DNA from 3 places in the Halobacillus sp. B29 genome. Region 2 is predicted to be linked to each of the others. Evidence: riboswitches for the same ligand, from Rfam matches in the RefSeq annotation. Region 2 holds a riboswitch; each other region holds the start of a gene.
The links. A riboswitch is a leader RNA that binds a small molecule or an ion and turns the genes downstream of it on or off. The one in region 2 is predicted to bind S-adenosylmethionine.

Region 1 (4,326 bases), on a different contig from region 2:
TTAACCCTTTGACGGTAATTAAATCCACATCTCCTGGTCCTGCACCAACGATAAATACTTTGCTCATCCTTTGACCCACCCCTTTTCGATTAAGAAAGCAACCAGCCGGTCCGCACATGCCTGCTCATCCAGACTGCCGGATTCTAATCTGAGCTCAGGGGAAGCGGGTGCTTCATAAGGAGCATCTACACCGGTAAAGCCTTTGATTTCCCCTTTTCTTGCTTTCTTGTACAAGCCTTTTGGATCGCGCTTCTCACACTCTTCTACAGGACAATCCACGTGGACTTCCAGAAATTCGTCTTTGTTAAATAACTTTCTTACCTGATCGCGGTCCTCCTGATAGGGAGAGATAAAAGCCGTCAGAACGATCGATCCGCTGTCAGCAAAGAGCTTCGCGACCTCGCCGATCCGGCGGATATTTTCTTTTCGGTCCTCTGCTGAAAAACCAAGATCGCTATTCAACCCCTGCCGAATGTTATCCCCATCCAGTAAGTATGTTTGCAGCCCTTTCTGGAACAACTGCTTATTGACTAAATTCGCAATGGTTGATTTCCCGGATCCAGATAAACCGGTCAGCCAGATCACTCCGCTATGGTGTCCGTTCTTTTTTCGATAATCGTTTACATTTACTGCAGCATCATGCCACGTGAGATTGGATCCCATATCCATCATCCTTTCCGTTATGAGTCAGTGGTTTGTTTATCTCGTAGTCCTTCAATTAGCGTCTCAACGACCTCGGGACGGCTGAACGTTTTTGGCGGTTTTTCGCCATTTCTGAGCAGTTCACGTACCTTTGTACCGGAAAGAATGACGTGGTGTTTGGCATCATGTGGGCACGTCTTGTGGGAAGCCATTGCTTCACACGCCTGGCAGTAGAAGCTGTGCTCAAAGAACATTGGCGTTATTCCCAGTTCATCTTCTGTGAAATGACTAAAGATTTTCTGAGCGTCGTAAGTTCCGTAGTAATCGCCTACTCCAGCGTGGTCACGGCCGACAATGAAGTGGGAGCAGCCGAAGTTCTTACGGACAAGACTGTGAAAAATAGCTTCACGTGGACCAGCATAGCGCATAGCCGCACTAAAGACAGCAAGCACAACACGATTCGCCGGATAGTAGTTTTCGAGCAGCACCTGGTAGCTCTTCATCCTTACATCACTCGGAATGTCGTCGCTTTTCGTTTCGCCGACAAGTGGATTTAAGAACAGTCCATCTACCGTTTCCAAGGACGCTTTTTGAATATATTCATGAGCGCGGTGAACCGGATTACGGGTTTGGAAACCAACGACTTTACTCCAGCCCAGGTCCTTAAATAAGTCTCTCGACTGGGCAGGGTCCAGGTAGAACTTTTCGTCATGTTCCTTTTCCGCACGTTTTGTCAGTTCAATTTCCCCGGCCACGTAATAGTCCGGACGGCCGTAAAGTTTATTTACGCCGGGATGCGCGGATTCTTTGGTTAAGTACACATTCTCTGCTTCTTTTTCTTTATCCGATGAATAGACTTCACTAATCGTGATCGTACCGTATGTCGTACCGTTTTGAACGAGCGCGGCTTTCTGTCCCGGCTGAAGCTCATTCGCCTTTTCTTTATTTACGGGCAGCGTAATGGGAATGCTCCACGGTGTTCCGTCTTTCAGCCTCATATTCTCAACGACGGAATGATAATCTTCTTGATTCAGAAAACCGGTTAAGGGGCTATAGGCCCCGTTTCCGATCAGTTCTAAATCACTTAAAGCCATGGCATCCAGTTCAATTTTTGTGGTAAGAGCTGAAGTGTCAGCCCCTTCGTTTATTTGATTGACAAGCGTCCCGCCGTGGGGAGCGATAATTGTAGACATGTGATTTCCTCCTTTATTCACTCTCGTTGTTACCTGTCGTATGAAGACCGCACTCGGTCTTGTTAAAGCCTTTCCATCGTCCGGAGCGATCGTTGCTGTCCGCTGCAAACGTACAAGGGATACATCCAATACTTGGATATCCTTTATCGTGCAAATCATTGTAATCCAAGTCGTTTAGTCGGATATATTGCCATACGTCGTCCCATGTCCAGTAAATAAGGGGACATACCTTTATGGATTCAAAACGGTCATCTTTATTTATAAAATTCGTATGGCTCCGGCTTACCGACTGTTCGCGCCGCAGTCCGGATACCCAGGCGGTGGCTCCGCTCAATGCTTCTTCCAGCGGTTTAATTTTACGGATAAAGCAGCATTTGTCCGGCTCTCTTTTCCATAAGGCTGAGCCATGTTTTTCGGCCTGCTGTTCCAGTGTTAATTCCGGTTTTTTCATTTCAATATTCAAGTCCGGATATTTTTTCTTCACCTTATCAATTAAATCGTATGTTTCCTGAAAATGAATTTCCGTATCAAGAAAAACGATGTGGGCATCTTTTTTAACTTTTGCTATTAAATCTATGAGTACAATTCCTTCAGCACCAAAGCTGCAGGCGTAGGTAATAGAAGAACCATAAGTATCATAAGCCCATTTCAGTACTTCTAGTGCCCCCTTGGTTTCCCCTTCAGGGCCCAGATGTTCAAAAGGATCGCCTGTGAACTCTTCATAAGTTATGGCTGGATTAGTCATTTTTTTCCTCCCTTCCCACAAACAAAACGCTACAAATCAAAAACCTCTCTCCTTGAAAAAAGAAGAGAGGCGTACAGCATGAATAAGCCCGCGTCTCATCTTCTCATCTTTCAAGTGATAGCTTGCTGGAATTGGCACAGCGTCTGTTGACCCGTTGCCGAGGCTTCAAAGGGCCAGTCCCTCCACCTCTCTAGATAAGAAAACGATGATTGAATTTTTTTAAAATGTGATTGATTAAAATCTTATGCCCCTTTTTACTATATGTCAATGCTTAATTTAAATATTCTGTATTTTTAAAAATCGTTCTTGACAGGACTTACCTTTCCCCTTTAGATTGAATAGTATCTTAATTTTAAAATTAAATAATCCTTATAAAGAGCCGGGGAAGGAATCTGGTCCGTTGATCCCGCAGCAACCTCTCCTAGTTGTAGAAGGTGCTCATTCCAGCAGACATTGTCTGAGAGATAAGGTTAAGCTATTCAGCTTTTCACCTCTTTCCTCAGGGAAGAGGTTTTTTCTTAGCCTTTTTACAGAATACTCTGTTAATAATTGTAATTTCAGCTCTTCTGAACTTCCGTATTGATCTTAAAATTAAGCTCCCTATTGTGGAAGAATCAGTTTCAAGATAACCGGGGTCCGTTACGTTAAATGGAGAAGGGCTGGTGGGGAAATAACTCGCTTTCCTGTGGGGGAACTGGCAAGCCTCCTCAGTCGTTATCACTCCCTGCGGGGTCTCGCCTAGCTCCTTCTCCCACGGGAGTCTCATCATTTCCCCACCAACCCAACATGATTAAGAAAAACGGACCCTTCCAGAAGAGAATAATTTCCCTGCTTAATCTGGGTTAAATGCTTTTATGACAGGCTATTGGGTGTAGTTACATCCTGAAAATAGGTAGAAAACCACATAGTCTAATTCATCATTATGCAGGTGATGTTGGAAATGGTATTGAGTCTCTGATTTGGAAAGGTCCGGAGGGGGACGATGTAGACTCCTGCGGGATGAACATGATCGGTGAGATCCCGCAGGGCTTTTAGCCCGAGGAAGCTCAGCACATGCCCGCGGAAAGCGAAATCGTCCCCCGAAGGGCCTCCCTCATAACCAATATCTCGAAACTGAGTCTTAAAGTAAACGGCCCTATTGTGTAATAAGCTTTTAAGGAAAAAAACTATAATAAACTTTAACAAAGAAGTGACTTTATTCATTTCGGGTCCATATAGTGTAAGAATTGAGATGGAAACTGCTTAGAAAACAACGCGTTCTTCTTTGCTCTGTAAGCCTGGTCAGGAATACATAACAGCTAGATTTTTTTAAACATAAAACCAAGTAAATCAATCAGAATAATAAATTATAGAAACAGGAGTGTTGAAACGTGAGAAGATTACTTATTTTTTCGTTCGTCGGTTTTTTTGCCCAGCTTATCGACGGTGCGCTGGGGATGGCATTCGGGCTCAGCTCTTCATCCCTTTTGCTCGCCTACGGGGTGGCTCCCGCGATTGCCTCCTCTTCGATCCATATGTCTGAAATCGCTACAACAGGCGTTTCAGGATTTTCACACTATAAGTTCGGAAACCTGGATAAAAAATTAGCCCTGACCTTAATTGTTCCGGGAGCGGTCAGCGCATTTTTGGGAGCAGCTTTTCTAAGTAATCTCCCGGGAGATATGATTAAGCCTTTTATCTCCTCTTTCTTACTTTTGCTCGGGATTTATATCATCGCTCGTTTTCTTTTCCTGCGCCCGTCAAATG
Region 2 (4,326 bases):
CTGGTGAAAATATCGCTATGGGCCATACTTCTCCTGAGCAAGTAGTCCAGGGCTGGATGAATAGTGAAGGGCACCGTAAAAACATCATGAATCCGAACTTCACTCACATCGGGGTCGGTTATGTAGAAGATGGAAACTACTGGACACAAATGTTCATTGGTAAATAAATAGATCTATGTATAGGAGCCATCGGGATTACAGATTCCGGTGGCTTTTTCTTACTTAGGGCGCGCTCGTACCAGCAATTGTTATGTATACCCACTCTATTGCGGCATTAACCTACCCTATTGCCCCGTGAAAACTATCGCGCCGCCCATACCTGCAATAAGGTGTGCTGCCACGGATAGCGATTCTACAACACTACGCCCCTTTAGTGTCAGCCCTCTCTGGATAAAAACAACTGCAAAATCTAGCACATTCATTTGTAAAAATATAGAATAAAACGATTGAATACACATACGTGCCCGGGGTATCTTTTATCTATATCTATTAAAAGTTTTTTTCTTGAAGGGGGAAAATTATGAAACGTACAACATTCGCTATAGGGAGTCTCATCTTTTCCTCAGTTCTATTGTTAGGTGCTTGCAGCAATGCTGAGCAGACCAATGATTCGCCAAAAAGCACAGAAAGTGCTTCTTCAGAATCCACTCACGATGAACATGCCGGCATGGATCATTCCGGTTCGGGTGAACTGCCTAAAGGTTTGCGCGAAGCTGAAAACCCAGCCTATCCTCCAGGGAGTAAGGCTGAGATTAACGCTGAGCATATGCCTGGAATGAATGGAGCAGAAGCAACGATAACAGGAGCCTATCAAACCACCGCTTACAGCGTATCTTATGCATCCTCTATCACTGGTGACAAAGTGGAGAATCATAAATGGATCATTCATGAAGAAGTAAAAGATCCTTCCCAGAAAAAGTTAGATCCGGGTTCAGAAGTAACCGTAAATGCAGACCATAGTGACGGAATGAGTGGAGCTAAAGCCCAAGTGGAATCTGCCGAAGAAACAACTGTTTATATGGTGGACTATACAGACACGGACAGCGGACAAGAAGTGACCAATCATAAGTGGGTTACAGAAGCCGAATTATCAGCTAAATAGAAATTACAGACCTCCGTCAATCGGGGTTTCTTCATGACTATTTTACACTTATATAAAACTATATCCTCTCTCTTTCTACGCACGTTAAATATTTTAACAAATGCCCTGAACCCTTGTTCTATCCACTCTCATGACTTTTTTTCTTTTTTATATTTGGAAAAAACAGAAAATTACCTTGCAAATAGACTGAATATTACGTAAAATCAATCATAATTTATAATAATAAACTATAAGGAAGTGAGCGTAATGCAGACTCAATCGGTGAGTACTCTATATAATGTATGCCCTCTCTGTCACGGATCTGGAAAGTATAAGGAATATGATGATGGGAAAGCCAATTTAATTGTGGACCATTACCAGCGTGTAAACTACGCCAATGAGACACTAGCCTGGAAGATGGCCATCGAAGAAACCAGTTATGTGAAGGAATGCTCGAAATGTCACGGCAAAGGTAACGTCCTGAACAAAGAAGGCGAACAAATGTATAAGCAGCTTCAGCAATATGCGTAAAATCATTTCCCCTCTGTCTTTAGGTGGACTGGGGGGTTAAATGATCTTCTTTAAACAAAGTATCAGTTTTAGAAAAATGATTTTTTTCTGAAAACTCTATTGATTATTGAATTGTTTTCCTGTATTGTAAATCGCAAGCGAAATGATAACCGCCTAATTTTTGAAAGAAATTTTTAGTAATTTTTAATATCATTCTTGATTTAAGCATACCTTTCATGTAAAGTGTTCAGCAGTTGCTTTTCCAAAAATTACATAATAATAAAACTTATCCAGAGAGGTGTAGGGACTGGCCCTTTGATACCTCAGCAACCAGCCATTGGCACGGTGCTAAATCCAGAAGGTAGTAGTTATACCTTGAAGATAAGGAGACTCTTTATACATAAAGGACCTTCTTCTTCAAGGAGGTCCTTTTTTTATATCCATTTTTTTACGAAGGAGATGATCACCATGGCACGGAACAGGATTGAAACAATTTTAGCCCAGCTAGGCAATAACAGTGATGAAGAAACAGGGGCTGTGAATCCGCCCATCTATTTATCTACCGCTTATCAGCACAAATCACTCGGGGTATCCACAGGATATGATTATACCCGCACCAAAAACCCGACACGCCATCTTCTCGAAGAAGGCATGGCCCAGCTTGAAAACGGTGATCAAGCCTTCGCCTGCAGTTCAGGAATGGCAGCGATCCAGTTGATCCTTTCCCTGTTCCGTGCAAATGAAGAATTGATCGTTGCGGAAGATATTTACGGCGGCACGTACCGTTTACTCGAACACTACGCAGATGCTTACCAGATCCATTCAACCTACTCCGATTTCACGGATGTTGAGAGTGTCATTACCGAGAAAACCAAAGCCATCTTTCTTGAAACGCCGACCAACCCGCTGCTGCAAGAAGTGGACATAGAAGAAGTTTCAAAGATTGCTAAGAAACACAATCTCCTGCTCATTGTCGATAACACATTCTTAACGCCTTATCTTCAGCAGCCGCTGGATTTAGGAGCGGACATTGTGATCCACAGCGCTACCAAATATATCGGCGGGCACAACGATGTATTAGCCGGTGTGGTCGTCGCCAAAGGAGAAGAGATTTGTGAGAAGCTCGCTTTCTTCCAAAATTCATCAGGTGCTGTCCTCTCCCCTTTTGACTGTTGGCTCTTAATACGTGGATTAAAGACCCTGCCGCTTCGTTTCGATAAACAGCAGGCGAATGCGAAGGCCATTGTTGAGTTTCTCAGAAACGATCCGGGCATTAGAGAAGTCTTTTATCCTGGAAAAGGAGGAATGATTTCATTCCGTGTGGACGATCCTTCCAGCATCTCTGATTTTCTTGAGAATTTGTCGGTCATCTCTTTTGCCGAAAGTCTCGGAGGAGTCGAAAGCTTCATTACGTACCCGGCAACGCAGACGCACGCGGATATTCCAAAAGAAGAACGGGAAGAACGCGGAATCTGTGACCGGCTGCTTCGCTTCTCGGTAGGTACAGAACATGAAGACGATCTGATTGATGATTTGAAGCACGCTCTCTCTGCTATTCAAAAGGAGGAAATACAATGAGGCCAGAAAACGATCAGTTGGAAACCCGTTTCATCCACGGCTCTGCGAATAATCGAAGTCATCACGAACCGGCTACCGGTGCAGTGAATGTACCAATCTACTTATCCTCAACCTTCCATCAGGAAAGCTTCGATACGATGGGGCCTTATGATTACAGCAGGTCCGGAAATCCAACGAGACAGGTGCTTGAGGATACAATCGCTAACTTGGAAGGCGGCGCAAGAGGTCTCGCCTTCTCCTCTGGCATGGCAGCTATCTCCTCTGCCTTTATGCTGCTTTCCGCCGGTGACCATGTACTCGTTTCCAAAGATGTCTATGGCGGGACATTCCGGTTGATCACCGAAATGCTTGGCAAGTACAATATCGATCACACTTTCGTTAACATGACCGATCTCAATGAAACCAGCCGGGCGATCCAGTCCAATACAAAAGTTATTTATGTAGAGACGCCGTCCAACCCTTGCTTAAATATTACAGATATTGAAGGAGTGGCAAAACTTGCTAAAGCCCATGGATGTTTAACCTTCGTGGATAATACATTCATGACGCCGCTCTATCAGAATCCACTTGAGCTTGGAGCCGATATCGTCCTGCATAGTGCGACCAAGTTTTTATCCGGTCACAGCGATATCATAGCAGGGCTTGCCGTAACTAAAAATGAAGAACTTGGAGAGAGACTCGCTTTTATTCAAAACTCCTTCGGTTCTATTCTCGGCGCTCAGGACTCTTACCAGCTCATTCAGGGGATCAAGACACTCGGCGCCAGGATGAAACAGTCGTCAGGCTCAGCGCTTAAAATAGTCTCTCATCTGCAAGATCACTCACTGGTGGAAGAAGTTTACTATCCAGGTCTTTCCCATCATGTCGGTCATCCGATACACAGGAGACAATCTACCGGAGCAGGTGCTTTACTTTCTTTCCGGCTACCGGATAAAGAAGCGGCCAAAGCGTTTGTGGAGCAGATCCGTCTCCCTGTCTTTGCCGTTAGCCTTGGGGCTGTGGAATCGATTCTATCCTATCCGGCCACGATGTCCCATGCAGCTATGCCGGAAAAAGAACGAGCGAAACGTGGTATTACTGATGGTTTGCTCAGACTCTCCGTCGGACTTGAACACCCCGGTGATTTAATTGAAGACATTGAACAAGCTTTACAGGCA
Region 3 (4,326 bases), on a different contig from region 2:
TTGAGAAAAATTTACTTTATTACTGTCCAAAAAAAATTTCCTTTCTATAAAAATGTATGAGTAAGATAGCTCTTTCTATTCTATGTTTGAGGGATGGAAGTGAGAAAGACAAAAACCCAGGAAAACGATAATAATAGGTAGACTGCAACTTTCAGATTTTCATGGAGGTTTTCTTTTCCAGGAACGCTACCAAAATATTAGATACTTATGTTAAAGTGTTTTTCACCGTTGAGTCTTACGTTATAAGCTCATGCAGTGGATTTGATATATCTCAAACTTTTACTAATGAAGAGGGGTACCTATCTCGCTTGAAAACATTAGTGATACATATTTTTTTACATTCATGAGATGGGAGATAAAGCTGGAAATCGTGAGGTGCGGGGTAATTATTGAAGATAGGCCAGGGTGAATTCTTTTACAGAGAAGAACACGATATTTGGTGAATTCCCGGTAGCACATTAGAGGTAAGAGAGACATTTGAAGACACCGTTAGACGAGATTACATGACTAATATACAGGAGGCTGCCATGACAACAAACATTTATATGGTGCGACACGCTCATTCTACATATACACCAGACGAATTAAATAGGCCGTTATCAGCAGAGGGAACTAAAGAAGCGGCTAAAGTCAGCGCACGGCTCATAGACGATAATATCGAGCACGTGATCTCGAGTCCTTATTTAAGGGCCATACAGACGGTTGAAGGATTAGCTTCTGCTCTCGGGCAAGAAATTCATATAATGGATGGGTTCAAAGAAAGGAAGTTAATAGAGGGAGGAGCTGATAACTTTGAGGAAGCCATTCAAAAAGTATGGGCTCAGCCTAGTTTTTTCTGGGAAGGCGGAGAATCAAATGTGAACGCCCAGGAAAGAGGCGTAAGAGCCTTGAACAACGTATTAGAAAAATATGAAAATAAAAATGTCGCCATCGGTACGCACGGTAATATTATGGTGCTCACCATGAATTATTTTGATAACCAATACGACTTTGAGTTTTGGAAGAATCTTGCGATGCCAGATATCTACAAGCTTTCTTTTGAGGCTGATCAGTTCGTAGGTTGTAAGAGAATATGGAAGGATTCTTATTGAGTGATTTTTCAGTATGGATCATCGCTTCTATTCTATGATTCTTTTCTGTTTTTACTAATTTCAAATAATGAATTGACGAAATAGAGGGGTATGATAGAATGGAGTCTAATTAACATTCGAATATTTTGAATTTTCTTATCGAGAGAGGCAGAGGGACTGACCCTGTGAAGCCTCGGCAACCGGCTGATTTATGCACGGTGCCAATTTCAGAGGAAGGCGAAAGCTATTCCGGAGATGAGAGAGCAAGCGGCAGCCAAAAGACAGTTGCCCAAAGCCCTTCTCTCTTCGTGAGTGAAGGGTTTTTAATTTTTCTAAAGGAGGGCAGTAAAAGGTTCGACACAAAACAATCGGAAAAAGGAGGATGGCCATGTTCTTAGCGATGATGGTTTGGGTGGGGACTATGATTTTTTCCTTCCTATTAGGAACATTTCTCTGTTACAGAGTGGAGAAATCAGGTGTAAAACGGTGGGGAGCCACCGGACGAATATTTAAGTATAAATAAGCTAGCAGGAAGGAAGTTACTGACAAATGATATGGTATATTCTCGTATTTAGTTTTTATGTTCTATTTTTAATATGGGCAAATGTAAAAAGTCTTAAGAAAGCAGAGTCGATCGATGACTATACAACGGGCGGACACCGAATGGGGCTTCTTCTTGGAATCGGTACCACAGCAGCAACATGGGTAAGTGTAGCTTCTGTTATCGGGGTCCCCGGTTATTTGTACAGTTCGGGTGTATCGGCTGTGATCGGCTGGGTAGCCGGCTGGTGTTTCGGCGGAGCCTTAATCCCTATTGTTGCTTACAAAATAAGAAGACCGGAAAAGCCTGCCAGGACGTTCCCTGAATTTATCCGGCATAGGTTTGAACCTTTTCAGAACAAGAGTACATTGCAGGCAATTGTTGGTATTTTAATGTTTATCGGTTATTTGCTGCTCGTCAATATTCAGGTAACTGGGTTTGGCATTGTTTTTTCAAGTATCACGGGCATTGATTATAAAATTGCGATTTTCGGATTCTTATTATTTATATTAATTACAAGTGTAGGTGGATTCTGGTCTGTGGCTGCCACGGACACGTTAAATACGATTTTGATTATGATCGGCGTATTACTTGCGAGCGGTGTAGTATGGTCGTTAACCGGTGGAATCGGTAATATAGTCGATACGCTTGCGACGACAACCTCGCCGACAAACGTGGGAGGGCCGGAGCTTGAAGAAGGAATTTTACTGTCCCCGTTTGGGACATTTGGTATTGGTGCATTACTTTCCATTTTTATATCGAATTCGTTAGGAACCCCTTCTTCCCCTCACTGGGTCACGAGGATGCTGGCTCCTCAAAATGTGAAAGTAGCGATCTTGCAGGTACTGGGTACGATTCTGGTATTGATTTTCATTATGACGCCACTGATCGTTATTGGCCTCGGGGCAAAAGTACTGGTACCGAGCATACCTGTAGATAAAACGACGGACTACATCATTCCTTTAGTCATCCAGCAGTACACGCCGCCTATTATCGGAGGCATCACGCTGGTAGCTATCTGTGCAGCGGCTATTTCCACGGCAAATTCGATGCTTTTGCACTGCGCCACTTCTCTTTATTATGATGTGTACTTAAATATAGCTCCAAAACGAATCAGTGAGAAGAAGTTTAAGAACTGGCTCCGCTTAAGTATATTTGGAATTGCAACCGCAGCCGTTCTCTTAGCTATTAACCCACCATGGTTCTTGGCTATGGGATTTGTCTATGTGTATGGCGGATTTGGGGCTGCGTTTTTCCTCGTTGTGTTCTTAGGGCTGTACTGGAAGAGAATGAACCGGGCAGGAGCCTATGCCGGTATCATCATCGGGGCGGTCGTGTATGTGGCAGCGAAGGCAATGGGGTATGGACTGCCATTTGTCATCGCCGTTACGGCATCACTGATTGGGGTGCTGATTGCCGTTTACTTTACGAAAAAAGCACCGCTTGAAGCCTATGAACCTTACTTTGAGGCGGAAATTAGTGATTCTACCAGGGAAGTACTGGAGAAGATGAGATCCACGACTCAGGAAGAACCTGAAGTGAAAAATGACCGTTCTCGTATCGGTTAGAATGATTCAAATAGACGTAGGAGCTGCCTATTGCAGGCAGCTCCTACGCTTTTTTATTACGATTCGTCCCGTGTATAAATGAACTTTACTGAGCCGTATAGCCGCCATCCACCAGCATATTGGCTCCGACCATAAAGGAAGCGTCGTCACTTGCGAGAAAACTGACCGCTTTCGCAATTTCCTTAGGCTGACCCAGTCGTCCAATCGGGTGTGCACCTGCAAGGCCCTGGCGCATTTCCTCATCGGCATTTTCCAGAATTGCCGTTTCAACGTAGCCTGGACATACCGCGTTTACGCGTATATTGTTTTTCGCGTAAGTAACCCCTAATGTGCGGGTAAGGTTGACGACTCCGCCTTTGGCTGCGGCATAAGAAGTTACCGAATCCTGTCCGACGTGTCCCAGGATCGAAGCGTTGTTGACGATTGCTCCACCGTTTTCCTGTTCGAGCATCTGCGTGATAGCGTATTTGTTAGATAGAAACACACCGTTGATGTTTACATCCATGAGTTTCTTCCATTCTTCATAGGAAAGCTCGTGCGCCGGTGTAGCGTCGCCAATTCCGGCATTCGCAAATAGAATATCCAGCGAACCAAATGTGCCGACCGCCGTCTGAACCATGTTCTTAATATCTTCCTCAGATGTGACGTCGGTTTTTTGGAACACGGTTTCATAACCCTGGTCATTTAACTGACTGGACAATTCGCTTCCCTGTTCGTTCAAATCGGCAATCACCACTTTCGCACCCTGCTCGCAGAAATCCTTCACGGCTGCCTCGCCAATTCCACTAGAACCACCTGTAACCACAGCAACTTTACCTTTTAATTTCATGGCTATCCCTCCTATATTTTTAATAAAGAAACCAGTCTATATTTTCCACTATTGGAAAATAGTGAAACGAAAGACATTTTGGCCTTCATTTTTGGAAAGAATAACGGCTTGATGCTTGGGTTCACGAGGTTGAGGTAAAAAGTAGTAAGTATTACGTTTATTTCAATTATGTGAAATAAACTCATAAATACTCTAATTATGTTAATATGTGGAATATGTTTCTGAAGTAAGCAGTAAAAGATACATAGAGTTGTAGATTTTTGAAAAATTTTCAAACAAGGAAGTGAGTACCGTGAAAAAAGTCAGCCTGCTTTTCTC

Region 1: another riboswitch for S-adenosylmethionine. It lies ahead of ACTWP7_RS07275 (phosphoadenylyl-sulfate reductase); the one in region 2 lies ahead of ACTWP7_RS00450 (methionine biosynthesis PLP-dependent protein).
Region 3: another riboswitch for S-adenosylmethionine. It lies ahead of ACTWP7_RS19525 (sodium:solute symporter family protein); the one in region 2 lies ahead of ACTWP7_RS00450 (methionine biosynthesis PLP-dependent protein).

The regions. Positions count from the first base shown of each region.
Region 1 covers NZ_JBQQCM010000004.1:204,311-208,636, forward strand. Annotated here, with positions in the region: gene cobA (uroporphyrinogen-III C-methyltransferase) at 1-67, opposite strand, end outside; gene cysC (adenylyl-sulfate kinase) at 64-663, opposite strand; gene sat (sulfate adenylyltransferase) at 681-1,835, opposite strand; gene ACTWP7_RS07275 (phosphoadenylyl-sulfate reductase) at 1,849-2,580, opposite strand; SAM riboswitch class I at 2,681-2,781, opposite strand; SAM riboswitch class I at 2,947-3,051, shown strand; gene ACTWP7_RS07280 (sulfite exporter TauE/SafE family protein) at 3,951-4,326, shown strand, end outside.
Region 2 covers NZ_JBQQCM010000001.1:97,224-101,549, reverse strand. Annotated here, with positions in the region: gene ACTWP7_RS00465 (CAP domain-containing protein) at 1-167, shown strand, start outside; gene ACTWP7_RS00460 (YdhK family protein) at 521-1,102, shown strand; gene ACTWP7_RS00455 (hypothetical protein) at 1,349-1,612, shown strand; SAM riboswitch class I at 1,875-1,979, shown strand; gene ACTWP7_RS00450 (methionine biosynthesis PLP-dependent protein) at 2,060-3,169, shown strand; gene metC (cystathionine beta-lyase) at 3,166-4,326, shown strand, end outside.
Region 3 covers NZ_JBQQCM010000022.1:19,118-23,443, reverse strand. Annotated here, with positions in the region: gene ACTWP7_RS19530 (histidine phosphatase family protein) at 528-1,091, shown strand; SAM riboswitch class I at 1,224-1,332, shown strand; gene ACTWP7_RS19525 (sodium:solute symporter family protein) at 1,620-3,179, shown strand; gene ACTWP7_RS19520 (SDR family NAD(P)-dependent oxidoreductase) at 3,265-4,008, opposite strand; gene ACTWP7_RS19515 (hypothetical protein) at 4,301-4,326, shown strand, end outside.